Regions from separate parts of the Enterobacter cloacae complex sp. HYC042_NIDB genome, predicted to be linked through region 1. Evidence: predicted binding sites of a transcription regulator. Region 1 holds the regulator's gene; each other region holds the start of a gene.
What was found. Region 1 encodes PhoB, which activates phosphate uptake and scavenging genes when phosphate is short. Its sites were predicted from a motif close to CTGTCATAAAACTGNCNNAT; they were not measured.
Positions count from the first base shown of each region.

Region 2: the regulator PhoB is predicted to act here: its motif matches at 2,311-2,330, upstream of uvrB (excinuclease ABC subunit UvrB).
Region 3: the regulator PhoB is predicted to act here: its motif matches at 4,650-4,669, upstream of pstS (phosphate ABC transporter substrate-binding protein PstS).

Region 1 covers NZ_CP109650.1:1,236,901-1,243,960, forward strand. The annotation lists gene sbcC (exonuclease subunit SbcC) at 1-426, opposite strand, end outside; gene sbcD (exonuclease subunit SbcD) at 423-1,628, opposite strand; gene phoB (phosphate response regulator transcription factor PhoB) at 1,816-2,505, shown strand; gene phoR (phosphate regulon sensor histidine kinase PhoR) at 2,527-3,822, shown strand; gene brnQ (branched-chain amino acid transporter carrier protein BrnQ) at 4,233-5,552, shown strand; gene proY (proline-specific permease ProY) at 5,634-7,007, shown strand.
Region 2 covers NZ_CP109650.1:1,615,805-1,622,864, reverse strand. The annotation lists gene uvrB (excinuclease ABC subunit UvrB) at 64-2,079, opposite strand; gene OKF39_RS07700 (ABC transporter ATP-binding protein) at 2,830-3,552, shown strand; gene bioD (dethiobiotin synthase) at 3,515-4,216, opposite strand; gene bioC (malonyl-ACP O-methyltransferase BioC) at 4,209-4,964, opposite strand; gene bioF (8-amino-7-oxononanoate synthase) at 4,948-6,105, opposite strand; gene bioB (biotin synthase BioB) at 6,102-7,060, opposite strand, start outside.
Region 3 covers NZ_CP109650.1:175,731-182,790, reverse strand. The annotation lists gene phoU (phosphate signaling complex protein PhoU) at 17-742, opposite strand; gene pstB (phosphate ABC transporter ATP-binding protein PstB) at 769-1,542, opposite strand; gene pstA (phosphate ABC transporter permease PstA) at 1,590-2,480, opposite strand; gene pstC (phosphate ABC transporter permease PstC) at 2,480-3,439, opposite strand; gene pstS (phosphate ABC transporter substrate-binding protein PstS) at 3,521-4,561, opposite strand; gene stgD (fimbrial protein StgD) at 4,807-5,880, opposite strand; gene OKF39_RS00815 (fimbria/pilus outer membrane usher protein) at 5,890-7,060, opposite strand, start outside.

The sequences.
Region 1 (7,060 bases):
CAGCCCGGTGAGCGCCGCGGTTTGCTCCAGTTTATCCGACACCTTATCGGCCAGAATCTTGCCATCCTCGCAGCGGGCCAGCTCCACGCGCGGTGCCTGCAAGTTCCCGTCCGGCTGGTTGCGCGCCCGGTTCTGGCTCCAGAATGCGCGATAGGCAACGCCTTTCACCTCAAATTCCACTTCCGCCAGGCACTCGGCGGTATCGCGCGTCATCAGATCGTTTTGCGCCTGAGAGACCTTATTCAGGCGCGGGGTTTCGTGGTAGAGCGCCAGGCAGATGGCATCGAGCAGGGTGGTTTTACCCGCGCCGGTTGCGCCAGTGATGGCAAACAGGCCGTTGCTGGCAAAAGGCTCCGCGGTGAAGTCAATTTTCCACTCGCCCTTGAGGGAGTTGAGATTTTTCAGGCGCAGGCTCAGAATTTTCATGCGTTTTCTTCCTCGTCATTGAGGGCGTGCAGAGTATGGCTGAACAGCTCGTTGAGCCTGACGCGCTTTGCATCATCGATCTCTTCCTGCGACAGTCGGCGCTCGAACACCTCTTCTACGCGCAGTTCGCTAAGCGTTTCGCGCTGGGCGCCGAGCAGAATTTTCTCGCGCTGCTCGCGGCTGCGGCGCACCAGCAGCACCTCAACCGGCAACTCTTCGGTCAGCGACTGAATTTTCCGCTGCATAGCGTGCAGGTAGTCATCGGTGGTGATTTCAATACCCAGCCAGACGGGCGGGTTAAGCTCAGCGCCGCGCCACTGCTCAAGCTGGGCGGTGATGGCAGCCAGATCGCCCTTCAGCACCGCCAGCGGCTGGGTGACCGGCACTTCCAGCGTCTCGACGGCGCTGAGTTTGCCCTCATCAAAGCTCACCAGATGCACGGATTTGGCTTTTCCGGTTTCATCGAAGCTGAGCGAAATAGGGGAGCCACAATAGCGGATATGCTCGCAGCCGCCGATGACCTGGGCGCGGTGAATGTGCCCGAGCGCGATGTAGTCCGCGGGCGGGAAGTTTTGCGCCGGAAAGGCGTCCAGCGTACCGATATAGATCTCGCGGACCGCGTCACTTTTGCTGGCCCCGACGGTAGTGAGGTGCCCGGTGGCAATGACCGGAATGGCCTGTTCACCGCGCAGGGCACAGGCTTCCGCGTGCTGCTGGTGATAGTAGTCGGTGATGGCCTGCAATAAATGCTGCTGCTTTTCCGCGCCCGACAGTCCCGCCTGGCTGTGCACGATGTCGCGTGGACGTAAAAAGGGAATCGGGCAAAGTACCGCGCCCGGCGACCCGTCGCGTTTTTTCAGGATCTGCGGCGCGTGCCCGGCGCTGGCGACCACGGTGGTATTGAGAAACGCCAGGATGTCGCGGGATTCATTGAGCGTGGCGACGGAGTCATGGTTTCCGGCGACAATCACCAGATGACAGCCGGTCTGCTGCAGGTTCACCACGAAGCGGTTATACAGTTCACGCGCATAGCTCGGCGGCGAACCGGTATCAAAGATGTCACCCGCCACAATAATGGCATCCACCTCGTGCGCCTGGGCCGTTTCCAGAAGCCAGTTCAGGAACGCTTCATGTTCAGCCGCACGGCTTTTGCTGTAAAAATTTTGACCCAGATGCCAGTCCGAGGTGTGAAGTATGCGCATAGGAGATCCGTGGCGAAAAACGATGCGGGCGATTATAAACTGTCAGGGAAAGGAAAATAACCGCTGTAATAAAACAACAGTTTGCCATTTATAGTGGTACTGTTTTTCATAAATCTGTCATAAATCTGACGCATAATGGCGCCGCATTACAAACTTGTAACTTAAATAAGATAAGACAGGGCAAAGTATGGCGAGACGTATTCTGGTCGTAGAAGATGAAGCTCCAATTCGTGAAATGGTGTGCTTCGTGCTCGAGCAAAATGGCTTCCAGCCGGTTGAAGCGGAAGATTATGACAGCGCGGTGAACCAGCTGAATGAACCCTGGCCCGATCTGATTCTGCTTGACTGGATGTTGCCCGGCGGCTCCGGACTGCAGTTTATCAAACATCTGAAGCGTGAAGCGCTGACCCGCGACATCCCGGTGGTGATGCTCACGGCGCGCGGAGAGGAAGAGGATCGCGTGCGCGGTCTGGAGACCGGCGCGGACGATTACATTACCAAGCCTTTCTCCCCGAAAGAGCTGGTTGCCCGCATTAAGGCCGTCATGCGCCGTATTTCCCCGATGGCGGTGGAAGAGGTGATCGAGATGCAGGGCCTCAGCCTTGACCCAACGTCACACCGCGTGATGACCGGCGAAAATCCCCTCGACATGGGGCCTACCGAATTTAAACTCCTGCACTTCTTTATGACCCATCCGGAACGCGTTTACAGCCGCGAGCAGTTGCTGAATAACGTCTGGGGAACTAACGTGTATGTCGAAGACCGGACGGTTGACGTACATATCCGCCGCCTGCGAAAAGCGCTGGAACTGAGCGGCCACGATCGCATGGTACAGACGGTCCGCGGCACGGGTTATCGTTTCTCGACCCGTTTCTGAATAATGACAGGAGTGTGACGCGTGCTGGAACGTCTGTCATGGAAAAGGCTCGTCTTTGAACTGATCTTATGCTGTATTCCGGCCCTTCTTCTGGGGGCCTTACTTGGGCATCTGCCGTGGTTTCTGCTGGCGGCGGTCACCGGGCTGTTAGCCTGGCATTTCTGGAACCTGCTGCGTCTCTCCTGGTGGCTGTGGGTGGACCGCAGTATGACCCCGCCGCCGGGAAGCGGCAGCTGGGAGCCGCTGCTGTACGGCCTGCACCAGATGCAGATGCGTAATAAAAAGCGTCGCCGCGAGCTGGGAAGCCTGATCAAACGCTTTCGCAGCGGCGCAGAGTCGCTGCCGGATGCGGTGATCCTGACGACAGAAGAAGGAACTATTTTCTGGTGTAACGGGCTTGCGCAACAGCTGCTGGGCCTGCGCTGGCCGGACGACAATGGTCAGAATATCCTTAACCTTCTGCGTTATCCCGAGTTCACGCTGTATCTGAAAAAGCGTGATTTCACCCGTCCCCACAATCTGAAGCTGAATAACGGTCGCCATCTGGAAATCCGCGTGATGCCCTACAGCGATCGCCAGTGGCTGATGGTGGCGCGCGACGTCACCCAGATGCACCAGCTGGAAGGGGCGCGTCGTAACTTCTTCGCCAACGTCAGCCACGAACTACGCACCCCGTTGACCGTGCTGCAGGGCTACCTGGAGATGATGCAGGAGCAAACCCTGGAAGGCGCGCCGCGTGAAAAAGCGCTGCATACGATGCGCGAGCAAACGCACCGTATGGAAGGGCTGGTGAAGCAGCTGCTGACGCTGTCAAAGATTGAAGCGGCGCCTTCTCTTGCGCTGAATGACACCATTGATGTGCCAATGATGCTGCGCGTCGTCGAGCGTGAAGCGCAGACGTTAAGCCATAAAAAACATCAGCTGACCTTTGACGTCGACAACACGCTGAAGGTGCTGGGCAGCGAGGATGAACTGCGTAGCGCCATCTCCAACCTGGTGTACAACGCGGTAAACCATACGCCGGAAGGAACGGATATCGTGGTGCGCTGGCAGCATACGCCGGCAGGCGCCGAGTTTAGCGTTGAGGATAACGGGCCGGGGATCGCCCCGGAGCATATTCCGCGCCTGACCGAGCGCTTCTACCGGGTGGATAAAGCGCGATCGCGGCAGACGGGGGGGAGCGGCCTGGGGCTGGCGATTGTGAAACACGCGGTGAATCACCATGAAAGCCGTCTTGATATCCAGAGTACCCTGGGTAAGGGAACCCGCTTTAGTTTCGTTATTCCGGAACGATTAATTGCCAAAAAGAGCGCCTGACGGCAGGCGTGTTATTTTACCTTTCCACGGGTCAGCCATCGCTGGCCCGTTTGCTTTGCAGTCAAGCGAAACGCGTGTGAATTTTATACGGTTGGCTATTTTTTGTTCGCATGATTAGCCATGGGTTTTTCCTATAATTAGCGCATTGTTCTGGTGTGCGTTTTCATACTGGCATATTGTTCTGGTTTTGCGATCCCTCCTTGCCTTTAAACGTTATAAGCGTTTAAATTGCCCCCCAGATACTGTCAGACCGACTGTATTTGCGTGGTAAATCGAAAAACTATTCTTCTCCACGCCAGGACGGGAGCATTTCCCGCTGAAATTGAGCAAATTTTCGGCTGTATCGTCCCGTCAGGGAAATCGAAAAATCTCAACGTTTTCAACACCACATCCACAGGCAGTAAGGTTTTATGACCCATCACTTAAAATCGCGTGACATTATCGCGCTGGGCTTTATGACATTTGCGCTGTTCGTTGGCGCAGGCAACATCATTTTCCCTCCAATGGTTGGCTTACAGGCGGGTGAACACGTCTGGACCGCCGCGTTCGGTTTCCTGATTACGGCCGTGGGTCTGCCGGTACTGACCGTTATCGCACTGGCGAAAGTCGGTGGCGGCGTGGATAGCCTTAGCACCCCGATTGGCAAAGTGGCTGGCGTTCTGCTGGCTACCGTCTGCTATCTGGCCGTTGGTCCGCTGTTTGCCACCCCGCGTACCGCGACCGTTTCCTTCGAAGTGGGCATCGCCCCGCTGACCGGCGACGGCGCGATGCCGCTGTTCATCTACAGCCTGATTTATTTCGCCATCGTGATTCTGGTTTCCCTCTATCCGGGCAAGCTGCTGGACACGGTAGGTAACTTCCTGGCGCCGCTGAAAATTGTAGCGCTGATCGTGCTGGCCGTGGCGGCCATCATCTGGCCAGCCGGCCCGATTAGCGACGCGATGGATGCCTATAAAAACGCCGCGTTCTCTAACGGCTTTGTGAACGGCTACCTGACGATGGATACGCTGGGCGCGATGGTGTTTGGTATCGTTATCGTTAACGCCGCGCGTTCCCGCGGCGTGACCGAAGCGCGTTTGCTGACCCGTTATACCATCTGGGCTGGCCTGATGGCCGGTGTGGGCCTGACGCTGCTGTATCTGGCGCTGTTCCGCCTGGGCTCTGACAGCGCGATGCTGGTTGATCAGAACGCGAACGGTGCGGCTATCCTGCACGCTTACGTTCAGCACACCTTCGGTGGGGCGGGCAGCATGCTGCTGGCGGCGCTGATCTTCCTGGCGTGTCTGGTAACCGCGGTTGGCCTGACCTGCGCCTGCGCAGAGTTCTTTGCGCAGTATCTGTCGCTCTCTTACCGTACCCTGGTGTTTATCCTCGGTATCTTCTCGATGGCGGTGTCTAACCTCGGTCTGAGCCACCTGATTCAGGTCTCTATTCCGGTGCTGACGGCGATCTATCCGCCATGCATCGTGCTGGTGGTGCTGAGCTTCACCCGTCCGTGGTGGCATAACTCCTCACGAATTATTGCGCCAGCCATGTTTATCAGCCTGATTTTTGGTATCCTTGACGGGATTAAAGCATCAGCGTTCGCTGAAATTCTGCCAGCCTGGACACAGCGTCTGCCGCTGTCCGAGCAGGGCCTGGCCTGGCTGATGCCTACCGTTGTTGCACTGGTTCTGGCGGTTATCTGGGACCGTGCTGCAGGGCGTCAGGTCACATCGAACGCTCATTAATCAACGGCAACAAACTGTTTAACCACGGGGCTTAAGGCCCCGTGGTTTTTTGTTTTTTTCGTGTTGAATGGCAAGATTTAAATGGAAAGCACTAACAAACTTAAACGTGGATTGAGCACGCGCCACATCCGCTTTATGGCGCTGGGCTCTGCTATCGGCACCGGTCTTTTTTATGGCTCGGCAGATGCCATCAAAATGGCCGGTCCAAGCGTTCTGCTGGCCTATATCATCGGCGGCGTGGCGGCGTATATCATCATGCGCGCCCTCGGCGAAATGTCGGTTCACAACCCGTCTGCCAGCTCCTTCTCCCGCTACGCGCAGGAAAACCTCGGCCCGCTGGCCGGGTTTATCACCGGCTGGACCTACTGCTTCGAAATTTTGATTGTGGCGATTGCCGACGTAACGGCGTTTGGCATCTACATGGGCGTCTGGTTCCCGGCGGTGCCGCACTGGATCTGGGTGCTGAGCGTGGTGTTGCTCATTTGCGCCGTCAATCTGATGAGCGTGAAGGTGTTCGGCGAGCTGGAGTTCTGGTTCTCCTTCTTCAAGGTCGCGACTATCATCATCATGATTGTGGCGGGATTCGGGATCATCATCTGGGGGATTGGCAACGGCGGCCAGCCGACCGGCATCCATAACCTCTGGAGCAATGGCGGCTTCTTCAGCAACGGCTGGCTCGGGATGGTGATGTCGCTACAGATGGTAATGTTCGCCTACGGCGGCATCGAGATTATCGGCATCACCGCCGGGGAAGCGAAAGATCCGGAGAAATCCATTCCGCGCGCCATCAACTCGGTACCGATGCGTATTCTGGTGTTCTACGTGGGTACGCTGTTCGTGATTATGTCCATCTACCCGTGGAACCAGGTAGGCACTAATGGTAGCCCGTTTGTCCTGACCTTCCAGCATATGGGCATTGCCTTTGCTGCCAGCATTCTGAACTTTGTGGTGCTGACCGCGTCGCTTTCGGCCATCAACAGTGACGTCTTTGGCGTGGGCCGCATGCTGCACGGCATGGCGGAGCAGGGCAGCGCACCGAAGGTATTCGCCAAAACTTCACGCCGCGGCACGCCGTGGGTGACGGTGGTGGTGATGACCGTAGCGCTGCTGTTCTCGGTTTACCTGAACTACATCATGCCGGAGAACGTCTTCCTGGTGATTGCGTCCCTGGCGACCTTCGCGACCGTGTGGGTGTGGATCATGATCCTGCTGTCGCAGATTGCCTTCCGCCGCCGTCTGTCGCCGGATGAGGCGAAAGCGCTGAAGTTTAAGGTGCCGGGCGGGGTGGCGACGACCGTGGTCGGGCTGATCTTCCTGGTGTTTATCATTGGCCTGATTGGCTACCATCCGGATACCCGCATTTCCCTGTACGTGGGCTGTGCGTGGATCGTTCTGCTGCTGATCGGCTGGGTGTTTAAGTGCCGCCGTGACCGTCAATTGGCAGAAGCACAGTAATATTTTTATCCCCCCTCCCTCGCGGGAGAGGGGATTTTTGCCTCCTCCCCCGT
Region 2 (7,060 bases), 380 kb from region 1:
GCGGCCTGATGCCCTCACCCCAGCCCTCTCCCACGGGGAGAGGGGGAATACACGCCGCTTTACCTATGATGCCGCGATAAACAGATCCCGCAGCTGATGCAGCTGGTCGCGGATCTGTGCCGCCTCTTCGAACTCCAGGTTCTGGGCGTGCTGCATCATCTGCCCTTCCAGCTCGTGGATTTTCTGCTGCAGCGCCTTCGGCGTCAGTACGACGGTATCTTCTTCCACCACTGAACGTGCCTTGCCGCGGCCTTTCGCTTTGGTCTTCGCAATGTTCTGACCCAGCGCCAGAATATCCACCACCTTCTTGTTCAGCCCCTGCGGCGTAATGCCGTGCTCTTCGTTGTAGCGCTGCTGCTTCTCGCGTCGGCGTTCCGTTTCGCCAATCGCTTTCGCCATCGACGGGGTGATTTTGTCGCCGTACAGAATCGCTTTCCCGTTGACGTTACGCGCGGCGCGGCCAATGGTCTGGATCAGGGAGCGTTCAGAGCGCAGGAAGCCCTCTTTATCGGCGTCCAGAATCGCCACCAGCGAGACTTCCGGCATATCCAGACCTTCTCGCAACAGGTTGATCCCCACCAGCACGTCAAACTCGCCCAGACGCAGATCGCGGATAATCTCCATGCGCTCCACGGTGTCGATATCCGAGTGCAGATAGCGCACCTTCTCACCGTGTTCTTCAAGATACTCGGTCAGGTCTTCCGCCATGCGCTTGGTGAGCGTCGTCACCAGCACGCGCTCGTTGATGGCGGAACGGGCGCGGATCTCAGAGAGCAGATCGTCCACCTGGGTCGCCACCGGGCGCACTTCGATAATCGGATCCAGCAGCCCGGTCGGACGGACCACCTGGTCGATCACCTCATCGCCGGATTTCTCGAGCTCGTAGTTGCCCGGCGTGGCCGACACGTAGATGGTCTGCGGCGCCAGCGCCTCAAACTCTTCAAACTTCATCGGACGGTTATCCAGCGCTGACGGCAGGCGGAAGCCGTACTCCACCAGCGTCTCTTTACGCGCGCGGTCACCGCGGTACATCCCGCCGATCTGCGGGATCGTGACGTGGGATTCGTCGATCACCAGCAGACCGTCGGCCGGAAGGTAGTCAAACAGCGTCGGCGGTGGCTCGCCCGGCCCGCGCCCGGAGAGGAAGCGTGAGTAGTTTTCGATACCCGAGCAGTAGCCCAGCTCGTTCATCATCTCCAGATCGAACTGGGTGCGCTGGCTCAGGCGCTGCTCTTCCAGCAGCTTATTGTTAGCCAGAAGCACCTTACGGCGCTCTGCAAGCTCCTCTTTGATCTCTTCCATCGCCTGCACGATACGCTCTCGTGGCGTCACGTAGTGCGTTTTAGGGTAGATGGTAAAACGCTGTATCACCGACTCAACGTGGCCGGTCAGCGGGTCGAAAAGTGACAAACGCTCAACCTCTTCGTCAAACAGCTCGACGCGCAGCGCCATATCGTCCGATTCCGCCGGGAAGATGTCGATCACCTCACCGCGCACGCGGAACGTCCCGCGCTGGAAGGCCTGGTCATTTCGGGTGTACTGCAGCTCGGCCAGACGGCGCAAAATTGCGCGCTGATCGATGATCATCCCCTGCGTCAGGTGCAGCATCATCTTCAGATAGAGATCCGGATCGCCCAGGCCGTAAATCGCCGAAACAGACGCGACCACAACCACATCGCGTCGCTCAAGCAGCGCCTTGGTCGCCGACAGTCGCATCTGTTCGATGTGTTCGTTCACCGAAGCATCTTTCTCGATGAAGGTATCAGAGCTCGGCACATAGGCTTCCGGCTGGTAGTAATCGTAGTAGGAGACAAAATACTCCACCGCGTTTTCCGGGAAGAACTCTTTCATCTCGCCGTATAGCTGTGCCGCGAGGGTTTTATTGGGTGCAAGCACCATCGTGGGGCGCTGCAGGTCAGCGATCACGTTGGCGACAGTAAACGTTTTGCCCGAGCCGGTTACCCCCAGCAGCGTCTGGTGCGCCAGCCCGTCTTCCAGCCCCTCTTTAAGACGACGGATCGCCTCAGGCTGATCGCCAGAGGGGCGGAAAGCAGAATTCAGTTTGAACGGTTTACTCATGGGCGACGACCTGATGACGTTATAAGCGGCAGGTGAGTAATTTTACTCGTTGTTGCCAGGAATGCCAGTAAAAAACACTGGATGAAAAACCAGTAGCGTGTCAGGATATTTAGCGTAGCGGCGGAGTCATTAGCGCGTTAGCGGACAAAATTTAGGCTCTGACGAGATAAAAAACCAGCCAGGTTGGGTTATCCCCAGAACTTTTTCTTTTTTAACATTTGTCAAGCCAGGTAATGATAGTTTTATGGCAACGAGTGACACTTTCATTACGGTAATTGCTTTTATCTAAGCAATTAAATTTTAAACGATATTTTCTAAAGCCGCGTTTCGCGTCAATTTGGGCGAAAGCCGCGTCTTCTCTCGCTTATCGCGTGTTTTCTAACTCTAATGCACATGGTTATCCACAGGAATAGTGGATAACTGCTTCCAGCCCGTGTAGACCGCCGCTCAGCAAATTCCCGGATTTTCCCACGAGGCGGCAACAAAAAATTTTTATAGCTCTTTTTTGACGATAAACAGTTGAGTCATTCATAACCAACAGATGCGATCCTGCTCACATTTCAGCCATTTTTCGTCCTGCACCACAACTCACCATTCCCGGCACCGTCGATGTGCAAGCCACGCGTTTTTACCCTGCTCTCCTGTGGCTTATTCCTAAAAAAGTCGTTTTTTTAATCGATTTCAGGTTTCTGGCAAGCGTTTTGCAGCTTCACGTCAGGCCTATCCCTACGCATTTTTAAGGAGAGAAAGATGTTGAGTCTGCGTGCAGTGAATCAGTTTTACGGAAGCCAACATACGCTATGGAACGTGGATTTGGATTTTCCGCAAGGGATGTGTACAGGCGTCATAGGCCTGCCGGGGATGGGTAAAACCACCCTGATGAACTGTATTACCGGAAACATCCCCGTCGAAAGCGGCACGATTATCTGGCATGAAGCGGGCGCACCGCCGCGTGATTTGCTCAGCCCGGCACCGGAACAACGTTCAGAGCCGGGAATAGGCTATGTGCCGCAGGACAGGCGTATTTTCTCTCAACTGACGATTGAGGAGAATCTGCATATTGCCATGCGGGCGATGGGGAAACCCGACCCGGCGGCGAAAAGCGACGTATACGATCTGTTCCCGGAACTCTACGCGCGTCGTCAGACGCGGGGCAATGCCCTTTCGCCAGAGGATCAGTATCAGCTCGCTCTGGCGAATGCACTGGTCAACCGCCCACGGATGCTGATTCTGGATGAGCCTACGCATGGGGCAGGACACGGATTTGCCCAGAAGCTGGCGCAGCTGCTGGGGCGCTTAAACCGAGAGTTAGGCATGACGGTGCTGCTGGCGGAGCAACAGCTGTCGTTTATCCGCCGGGTGGCGGATCGGTTTTGCATGCTTTATCGCGGGCGTAACGTGGCTCAGGGCCACGTTAGCGAGCTGAACGATGAGCTCATTGCCCACTGGATGTCGCGGGAAGCAAGACGCTGAGGTCGAGATAACGCCCGGTTTCGGCCTGCTCAGCATCGCCAGCAATCCAGGGGATTTCCCCGAGGAACGGTGCCGGGAGCACGCGCTTGAGGGTCGCCAGATACTCCTGATGCCGCCTGCCCGGCGCAACCACGTCGTTGGCTATCCAGCCTGCCAGCGTCAGCCCTGCCTGCTGAACGGCCTGCGCCGTCAGCATGGCGTGATTGATGCAGCCCAGCTTCACGCCGACGACCAGAATGACCGGAAGCCGCTCGGCCTGCACCCAGTCAGCAAAAGTCTGCGTGTCCGAAAGCGGCGTAAACCAGCCTCCCGCGCCTTCCACCAGCACCCAGTCGGCCTGGCTTTCCAGCGTCCGTAACCCGGCAGACAGCACGGCGAAATCAATCGGACGGCCTTCGTCAGCGCTGATAATGTGCGGCGACGTCGGCTCGGCAAAGGTATAGGGATTCACCGCCGAATAGGCAAGCTCAAGGCTACTGTTATGCTGGAGCGCCAGCGCGTCGGTGTTGCGTAACCCTTCCGCCGTCATCTCGCTGCCGGAAGCCACGGGCTTATATCCGGCGGTGTTTTTTCCGAGCAGTCGTGCCGCCTGCAGCAGCGCAGCGCTGGCAACCGTTTTACCCACTTCCGTATCCGTGCCGGTAACAAAATAACGTTCAGTCACGTTCGATAATCCCATGAAAAAGTTGATAAGAGAGCGGGAAAAGGCCCCGCTGCTGCGGCCAGGCCAGCTCCAGGCGTTGCAACTGCCCCCGGGTCAGCGGTTTTTTCTCCCGCCCGGCGTGCAGGTGCGTGGCGCCGATGCCCTTCAGAGAGCGCATGGCGCTGAACGCGTCGCTAAAATTAAGCGTGATGGTTTGCACCGTGCTGCGACAGCGCCAGCCTGCCAGCGCCTGCGTCACCTGCTCATACGATAAAAAGCGGTTCGCGTGCGGCTGCTCATCCACCGCTTTCCACGCCTGATTCAGCTCCGGCAGCGAACTTTCCAGCAAGGTGGTAAAGGCCACCTTTCCGCCCGGTCGTGCGACGCGATAAAGCTCGCGTAACGCCTGCGGCAGGCTGCTGCACCACTGCACCGCCAGATGGCTCCAGACCAGATCGAACTGCGCGTCCGCCAGCGGGATCGCCTCGATATCCGCCACTACATAGTGGTGCGCCGCCTGCTGCTGGCGCGCCTCGTCCAGCATGGCGGGCGACAGGTCGATGGCCGTCACCTCGCTCCCCGCCTCGCGCCAGTAGCGGCTGTTGCTGCCGGGACCACAGCCGGCGTCCAGCACCTGCGGGAAGCGGTTCTCGCCAAGCGCGGCCAGAAGCCCCTGCGCGCTCTGGCGCTGGAGTTCATCGTGCTGCGAATAGCTCCGCGCGGCCCGGCCAAACGCCGCCGCAACGGCCTGCTTATTCACCGGCATCATGAAGCGCCTCCAGCAGCGTCTGGATATCCTGCGCCTCATGCGCCGCCGTCAGGGTTAAGCGCAGACGCGCGGTGCCCGGCGGAACGGTTGGCGGACGAATGGCCGTTACCCACATCCCCCGCTCGCGCAGCGCCTGGGCCAGCGCCAGAGCGCGGCCGTTTTCGCCGACAATCACGGGCTGGATGGCGCTCTGCGAATCGGGACTCTGGAAGGGAAGCGCCGCCAGTCCCTGACGGAAGCAGGAGATGTGCTCTGCCAGCTGCTGACGGCGTTCATCCCCTTCTGCGCTGCGGATCACCGCCAGCGACGCCGACAGCGCCACGGCCTGCGCCGGGGGCATGCTGGTGCTGTAGATGAGGTGACGGGCAAACTGCAGCAGATAGTCGGCGACAGATTCGCTGCACAGCACGGCGGCGCCGCTGACGCCAAAGCCTTTGCCGAAGGTAACCACCAGCAGTTCCGGCTTCACGTTTTGTTGATGGGCGCTGCCGCGTCCTTCATCGCCCATCACCCCAGCACCGTGAGCATCATCGACCAGTAGCCAGGCGTTTTGCCGCTTTGCGGCCTCGTGAAGCGCGGCAAGCGGCGCACTGTCGCCGTCCATGCTGAACACCCCTTCCGTGACCGCCAGCTGTTGCCCGTCGCAGGGTTTGTCCAGCAGCGAGGCGAGCTGTGACGCATCGTTATGGGCAAAACGCCGCAGCTGGGCGGGACTTAAGTTTGCCGCTTCCAGCAGCGAGGCGTGGCTTAAGCGGTCGGCGACAATGCGGTCCTCTTTCCCCATCATGGCCGTGATGACCGCCTGATTGGCGGCAAAGCCGGAGATAAACAGCAGCGCGCGCGGATAGCCCAGCCAGTCGGCCAGCTCTTCCTCCAGCGCCTGATGCGCCGTGGTGTATCCGCTGACGTGCCCCGAGCCACCGCTGCCCACGCCAAACCGCTCCGCGCCCTGCTGCCAGGCGCGGACGATGGCCGGATGCTGGCTCAGCCCGAGATAGTCATTGCTGGAGAAATTACAAAACTGCCGTCCCTCGCGGGTCAGAAAACGGCCCGCGCCGTTTTCCACCACTCTGCGAACGCGAAACGCCTCTGCCGCCCGGCGTTCTTCCAGCGCGGCATTAATCCGTACCTGCCAGGTCATACGGCTGCCGCGTTGTAGAAGTGGTCGGTATCGGCGTTGAGAATCTGCTGCTCCAGCTGCTGCTGTTGCTCGTTATCGCCCGTCAGCACCCCGGTCTGATGCGGGTTCAGCCCCAGCTTGCGGAACAGCTGAACGTCTTTGTCCTCTTCCGGGTTCGGCGTGGTCAGCAGCTTGCAGCCGTAGAAGATGGAGTTGGCGCCGGCCATAAAGCACATCGCCTGAGTCTGCTCGTTCATCTGCTCGCGGCCCGCAGAGAGGCGAACGTAAGACGTTGGCATCATGATGCGCGCCACCGCGATGGTGCGAATAAAATCAAACGCATCCACGTCCTCGTTATCCGCCAGCGGCGTGCCCTTGACCTTCACCAGCATGTTGATGGGCACGCTTTCCGGCGGGGTCGGCAGGTTCGCCAGCTGCAGCAGCAGGCCCGCGCGGTCTTTCACCGTTTCGCCTAAGCCCACGATGCCGCCGGAGCAGACCTTGATCCCCGCATCACGCACTTTATCCAGCGTGTCCAGGCGCTCCTGATAGGTGCGCGTGGTGATGATGTTGCCGTAAAATTCCGGCGAGGTATCAAGGTTGTGGTTGTAGTAGTCCAGCCCCGCGGCAGAGAGGCGCTGCGCCTGCTCCTCGTTCAGCGTACCGAGCGTCATACAGGCTTCGAGGCCCATCTCCTTCACGCCTTTCACCATCTGCTCCAGATAGGGCATGTCGCGGTCATGTGGATTCTTCCACGCGGCACCCATGCAGAAGCGGGTTGAACCGGCGTTTTTCGCCTTGCGCGCGGAGTCGAGGACCTGCTCGACCTCCATCAGGCGCTCTGACTCCAGGCCGGTTTTGTAGCGCGCGCTCTGCGGGCAGTATTTGCAGTCTTCGGGGCAGGCGCCGGTCTTGATCGACAGCAGCGTGCTGACCTGAACATGGCGAGGATCGAAGTGCTGACGATGCACCTGTT
Region 3 (7,060 bases), 1.1 Mb from region 1:
CCACCCGCCACAAACATCACTCTTTCGGATCTTTACCCGCCAGCAGCTTGTCCAGCTCGTCGCCGCCCACGTGACGGAAGTCCTGACCCTTCACGAAGTAGAAAATATATTCGCAAATGTTCTGGCAGCGGTCGCCGATACGCTCGATTGAGCGCGCGCAGAACAGGGCCGTCAGCACGCTTGGGATGGTACGGGAATCTTCCATCATGTAGGTCATCAGCTGACGCACAATGCCTTCATACTCCTGGTCGACTTTCTTGTCTTCACGGTAGATACGCACCGCTTCGTCCAGATCCATACGCGCAAAGGCATCCAGCACGTCGTGCAGCATCTGCACAGTGTGGCGGCCCAGCGACTCCAGGCTCACCAGCAGCGGCTGATGCTGCTGGGAAAACTTCTCCAGCGCGGTGCGGCAGATTTTATCCGCCACGTCACCAATACGTTCCAGCTCGGCGATGGTTTTAATGATCGCCATTACCAGACGCAGGTCGCTCGCGGTCGGCTGACGCTTGGCGATAATACGCACGCAGGCTTCGTCGATCGCCACTTCCATCATGTTGACGTTATGGTCGCCTTCGATGACGCGCTTCGCCAGCTCGCTGTCCTGGTTATGCATTGCCGTAATCGCATCAGAAAGCTGCTGCTCGACCATGCCACCCATGGTCATCACCTGCGTGCGAATACTTTCCAGCTCTGCGTTGAACTGGCCTGAAATGTGTTTATTAAGATTGAGGTTGTCCATGGTTTCTCCACATGCACTAAGGCAAATCAACCGTAGCGGCCAGTAATATAATCTTCGGTTTGTTTCTTCGCGGGCCGGGTGAACAGCGCGTCCGTATCGCTGAACTCAATCAACTCGCCCAGGTACATAAACGCCGTGTGATCTGAGCAACGCGCAGCCTGCTGCATGTTGTGGGTCACGATAACCACGGTGTAATCCTGCTTCAGCTCGGTGATCAGCTCTTCAATACGGCCGGTTGAGATCGGGTCCAGCGCTGAACATGGTTCATCCAGCAGCAAGACTTCCGGGCGAATGGCGATACCGCGCGCAATGCACAGACGCTGCTGTTGACCACCGGAGAGAGAGTACCCGCTCTGATGAAGTTTATCTTTGGTTTCGTTCCATAATGCGGCCTTGGTCAATGCCCACTGCACGCGCTCGTCCATGTCCGCACGGGAGAGCTTCTCAAACAGGCGAACGCCAAACGCGATATTGTCATAGATGGACATCGGGAACGGCGTCGGTTTCTGGAACACCATGCCCACTTTGGCACGCAGCAGGGCGATATCCTGGGCCTGGGTCAGAATGTTTTCGCCATCCAGGATAATTTCACCTTCAGCGCGCTGCTCCGGATAGAGCGAATACATTTTGTTAAAGGTACGCAGCAGCGTGGACTTGCCACAGCCAGACGGACCGATGAATGCCGTGACCTGGTTCTTCGCGATATCCAGGTTGATGTTCTTCAGGGCATGGAATTTGCCGTAGTAGAAGTTCAAATCACGAACCTGAATCTTACCCGGGGCAGTATCAACCATACTCATTGACTCATTTCCTCATTCGACGCCGCGAGCTGCCGCGCCGTAAAAAATTAACCGTGTTTCTTCTTCGCGAAAATGACGCGCGCCAGAATGTTCAGCAACAGTACGCAAAGGGTGATGATCAGCACCCCGGCCCAGGCCAGCTGCTGCCATTCCGCGAATGGGCTCATCGCAAATTTAAAGATCGTCACCGGCAGGTTGGCGATCGGCTGCATCATGTCCGTGCTCCAGAACTGGTTGGAGAGGGCAGTAAACAGCAGCGGTGCCGTTTCACCGGCAATACGGGCGATAGCCAGCAGGATACCGGTCATGATCCCGGAGACCGACGCTTTGAGGGTGATCGCAGAAATCATTTTCCATTTCGGCGTACCCAGCGCGTAAGCTGCTTCACGCAGGCTATCCGGCACCAGTTTCAGCATGTTTTCGGTGGTACGAATGACGATAGGCACCTGCAGCAGCGCCAGCGCAATTACGCCCGCCCAGCCGGAGAAGTGTTCCATTTGCGCGACTACGATGGTGTAAACAAACAGGCCCACGACAATCGACGGAGCGGAAAGCAGGATGTCGTTAATGAAGCGAATCACCTCTGCCAGCCAGGATTTACGCCCGTACTCGGCCAGGTAGATGCCGGCCATGATGCCCAGCGGCGTACCGAAAACGGTCGCCCACAGGATCAGCAGGCCGCTGCCCGCCAGGGCGTTCGCCAGACCACCACCCGCCGTATTTGGCGGCGGCGTCATCTCGGTGAACAGCGCCAGAGACATTCCATCAATACCACGCGTGATGGTGGACATCAGGATCCAGATCAGCCAGAACAGGCCGAATGCCATCGTTGCCATGGAAAGCGTCAGCGCAATGCGGTTTTTAAAACGACGCTTCGCCTGCATTTTGCGGCGGGATTCGGCAAGCTGAGCGGTGCTTTGCATTTCGAGAGTTGCCATCAGCGTGCCCCCTCATTTTTCGCGAGACGCAGGATCATCAGCTTGGAAATCGCCAGAACAATGAAGGTGATAACGAACAGAATCAGACCCAGTTCCATCAGCGCTGCGACGTGAAGCCCGGATTCCGCTTCGGCAAATTCGTTTGCCAGCGCGGAGGTAATACTGTTACCCGGCATATAGAGTGAAGCGCTGTCGAGCTGGTAGGTGTTACCGATGATAAAGGTGACCGCCATAGTTTCACCCAGCGCGCGACCTAAGCCCAGCATTACGCCGCCGATCACCCCATTTTTGGTGAACGGAAGGACAATGCGCCAGATAACTTCCCAGGTGGTACAGCCGATGCCGTAGGCCGACTCTTTCATCATCACCGGGGTTTGTTCGAAGACATCGCGCATTACCGCCGCAATGTACGGAATAATCATGATGGCGAGGATCACACCTGCCGCCAGAATACCGATACCGAATGCCGGGCCAGAGAACAGGGCACCCACAAACGGAACGGCGGAGAGAACATTACCTACCGGCTCCTGGAAGTACGTGGCAAACAGCGGCGCAAAGATAAACAGGCCCCACATGCCGTATACGATACTTGGGATGGCCGCCAGCAGTTCGATGGCAATACCCAGCGGGCGACGCAGCCAGCCCGGCGCGAGTTCCGTCAGGAACAGCGCAATACCGAAGCTTACCGGAACCGCAATCAGCAGGGCGATGAACGAGGTCACCAGCGTACCGTAAATCGGCACCAGCGCACCGTAGATATCGTTCGGCGCGTCCCACTCTTTGGTCCACAGGAAGGAGAAACCGAATTTCTGAATGCTCGGCCAGGAGGAGAAAATCAGAGACACGATAATGCCGCCCAGCAGCAATAGCACAATCAGCGCAGCCAGTTTGACCAGCGCGCCGAAAATCATGTCACCTTTTTTACCCGGAGGGTTAAATGCAGGCTTGGTTGCAGCCATAAATCACTCTTCTGTTAAACGCGTTTACGAAATCGGCGGGTAAGCGCAAGCGCCACCCGCCATTTTCGTCAGAATGCTAAATTAATACAATGCTTTACCGCTGCTGTCTTTCACGTTGGTTTTCCATGCAGCACGAATCTGCTCAACCACGCTGTCTGGCAGGCTGGCGTAATCCAGGTCGTTAGCCTGTTTGCCGCCGTTTTTGTATGCCCAGTCAAAGAACTTCAGCACTTCAGTACCTTGCTCTGGTTTCTTCTGATCTTTGTGAATCAGAATGAACGTTGTAGAAGTGATTGGCCACGCGTTGTCGCCTTTCTGGTTAGTCAGATCCTGTGCGAAGGATTTGCTCCAGTCAGCGCCTTTCGCTGCGTTAGCGAAGTTCTCTTCAGTTGGGCTAACCGGTTTGCCGTCAGCAGAAACCAGTTTGGTGTAAGCCAGGTTGTTCTGCTTCGCGTAAGCGTATTCTACGTAACCGATAGAGCCCGGCAGACGCTGTACGAAGGCAGCGATGCCGTCGTTACCTTTACCGCCCAGACCGGTTGGCCAGTTAACGGTAGAGCCGGAGCCGACTTTCGATTTCCACTCTTCGTTCACTTTTGCCAGGTAGCTGGTGAACACGAAGGAGGTACCAGAGCCGTCAGCACGGCGAACCACAGCGATGTTCTGCGAAGGCAGCTTAACGCCCGGGTTCAGCTTAGTGATGGCTTCGTCATCCCATTTTTTGATTTTGCCCAGGTAGATATCGCCCAGGGTTTTGCCGTCCAGCACCAGCTCGCCTGATTTCAGGCCAGGGATGTTAACGGCCAGCACAACGCCGCCGATCACGGTCGGGAACTGGAACAGGCCTTCCTGATTCAGTTTTTCATCAGACAGCGGAGCGTCGGATGCGCCGAAATCAACGGTATTCGCGGTAATTTGTTTTACGCCACCGGAGGAGCCGATACCCTGATAGTTAACCTTGTTACCGGTTTCTTTCTGGTAGGTATCCGCCCATTTGGCATACACCGGCGCAGGGAAGGTTGCACCAGCGCCAGTCAGGCTTGCTGCTGCAAAAGCAGAGAAAGCGCTCAGAGATAAGGTCGCGGCGACAACAGTTGCGACAGTGGTACGCATAACTTTCATAATGTCTCCTGCAAGGATTTCGTAAATCATTGTTTAAGTGGCTACGATGAGCAAAATAGGACAAACAGGTGACAGATAAATGTACGAAATATGACAGTTTTATGACAATCAACGTGTTTGATTTAAGGTAATGATTTTAATACAAATAAAATCATATCCCTGTCATGATAATGTCACACTGAGATGCGTTAAGCCTGGTTCAAAGATGTGAATATGACAACGGCTGTCATAAACAGCCGTTGTTATTAATTTTGAATTTCGAAGGTCACGGTTGCCCAGGCTTCAAAGGCGCCGGGCTTCGGAATACTCCCCGTCGCGCTGGCCGGGGCAGCAGAGAAGGTGAGTGAGTTAACTTCGGCGCCCCCCTGGTTGGCTCCCATATCCATCTCCATGCTCCCCCCATTGACGTTGACGACGCGGTCCCATTTATCATAAATAACGATCCCTACATCATCATTGCCGTTCACTTTCATCATCGTGGCGTCAGCGTCAACGGGATCGGCATGGAAAGCGGATCGGACGATGTTCTCATCCAGCATGCCGGTACATTTCACCTGTATCATCTTGCGGATTTTGCGGCTACCGACCGCCTCGCCTTTGGTGGCTGAAAACGCGCTGGCGGGAATTTTTCCAAAATCAATTTCCAGCGACTGACCCGGCGCAATCTCGCAGTTTTGCGGTACCACGATGTCTCCGGCAATTTTTATTTCGGCGAGCTTCTCGGTACTTGCCAGAGAGGACGCTTCATCGATACCGCCATAGAGCGTGGCAATCGTCGTACCCGGAACGGTAATTTTTCCAATAAAGGGCTTGTCGATCAAAAACGATATTTTTACCTGAGAGCCGGTATCAAGCGTTGCCTCTGAGCCCTCTACACTGGAGGTATAACAGTAGATACCGGACGTCACCCGGTTGGGCTCCGCCTCAAAGGGAACGGCGAGATAGTCACGTCCCAGCACGTGAATAGAGGACGCAATACTGAGGTGATCGTTCAACCTGTAGTAGGTATATCCATTTTTAACGGTATTAACGCTTAAGGGCGAACGCGCGGTGAAGTAGACGCTACGAAACGTGGTGGTGAAATGGGTCAGGCAGTTACATCCCAGTTTATACTGGGAAGGCGATTGCAGGGTCGTCAGATCGCGCACCTCGGTTCCCGCCTGGTTTTTATCTGCCGGTATTTCTGCCCCGTTAAGATTCAGATTGAAAATATAGGTGCCGCCGATGGCGAAACACACCCCGCCTTCTGTCGTCGCAGCGTGGGAAAAAGGGGTAAAAAGCAGCATGGCGACTGCTATAAAAGTGATACGTCGTTTCATCTCATTTCCCTATTGGCACACGACCGCTGTTTGAACCAGTTCAACACCCGTTGGTTTGGGGAACTGATAATGGACCTTGCAAGGTTTTGTCTTTTCACTCCCCCACTTCAGCGTGAACGTTCCCTCTTCCGGCATGCCCGAAAGATACAGTTCGCCATTCTCGCCGGTAATGCCCGACACGCTGCCCGTCGCCAGTTCGGCAGACGCCACTGCGCCAAAGGGAACCGGTTTGCCGTTGGCCTGTGTGACCTCAAAGAGCACGCGATAGCCAACGTGGGTGATAAATTCCGCCCGCACCACCGCACCTCGCGTGGGGATGACGTTAAGCACACTGTTCTCCAGCTCGACGTTCGCTTTTTCAAAATAGCCGCTCTCAATTTCCACACGGTTTTCATCGTAAGCGTTAAGCTGCGTTTGAACGGTGTAGCCTCGCCAGTCGGTTGCCGTACCGGTGCCGTTTTCCATTGCCAGACCGGCTGCACCGGGTGCTTTAATCAGCGCCACGGTTTCGCCCATCTCCTGCGAGAACGTCACTCCATCGCCATGCAGCAGGATCCCGCCGCGCGCGCCGTAGTTGAGCCGCTGGCTGTCCTGGTTGTAGTCATAGCTGCCGTTAACCGAGCCATAGGTTCCGTCATATCCCACCCCCGCGCTGCTGCTGTACACACTGTCATCCGCATCCCAGGACTGCTGGAGGTTCCAGGAGAGATTACGGTTATCAAGCGCCGTACCGTTCAGGCCAAGCTGGTGCATTCCTTTTCCGCTGTTGTTCTGCGTGAGGCCGTAGCTCACATAGCTGTCCGGCAGCAATGCTGACAGCGGCACGGAGAACGACAGCATAAAAACCTGTTCGCTTTCTCGATCGTCGCTATCTGTATACTCCGCGCTCTGCGCCGTGGTGATGGAATCGCTGTAGTTCCAGGAGAGGTTCCAGGAAAGCGACCGCCAGACATTGCTGTAGCCAAGCTGAACCAGGCGTTCAACTTCGTCGGTTTTCCAGTACTGCTGGCGGCTCAGCGTGAGATAAATGTTCCCCATGCCATCGCCGAAATTCTGCGTCCAGGACCCTTCAAGCCGACTGCGTCGGTTGCCCGTTACCCAGAAATCGCGCTGACTGTTCTGGCGTGACGCCCATTCATTGAGGGTGTAGTAGCCCTGCGTTGAGTAGCGATACCCTACC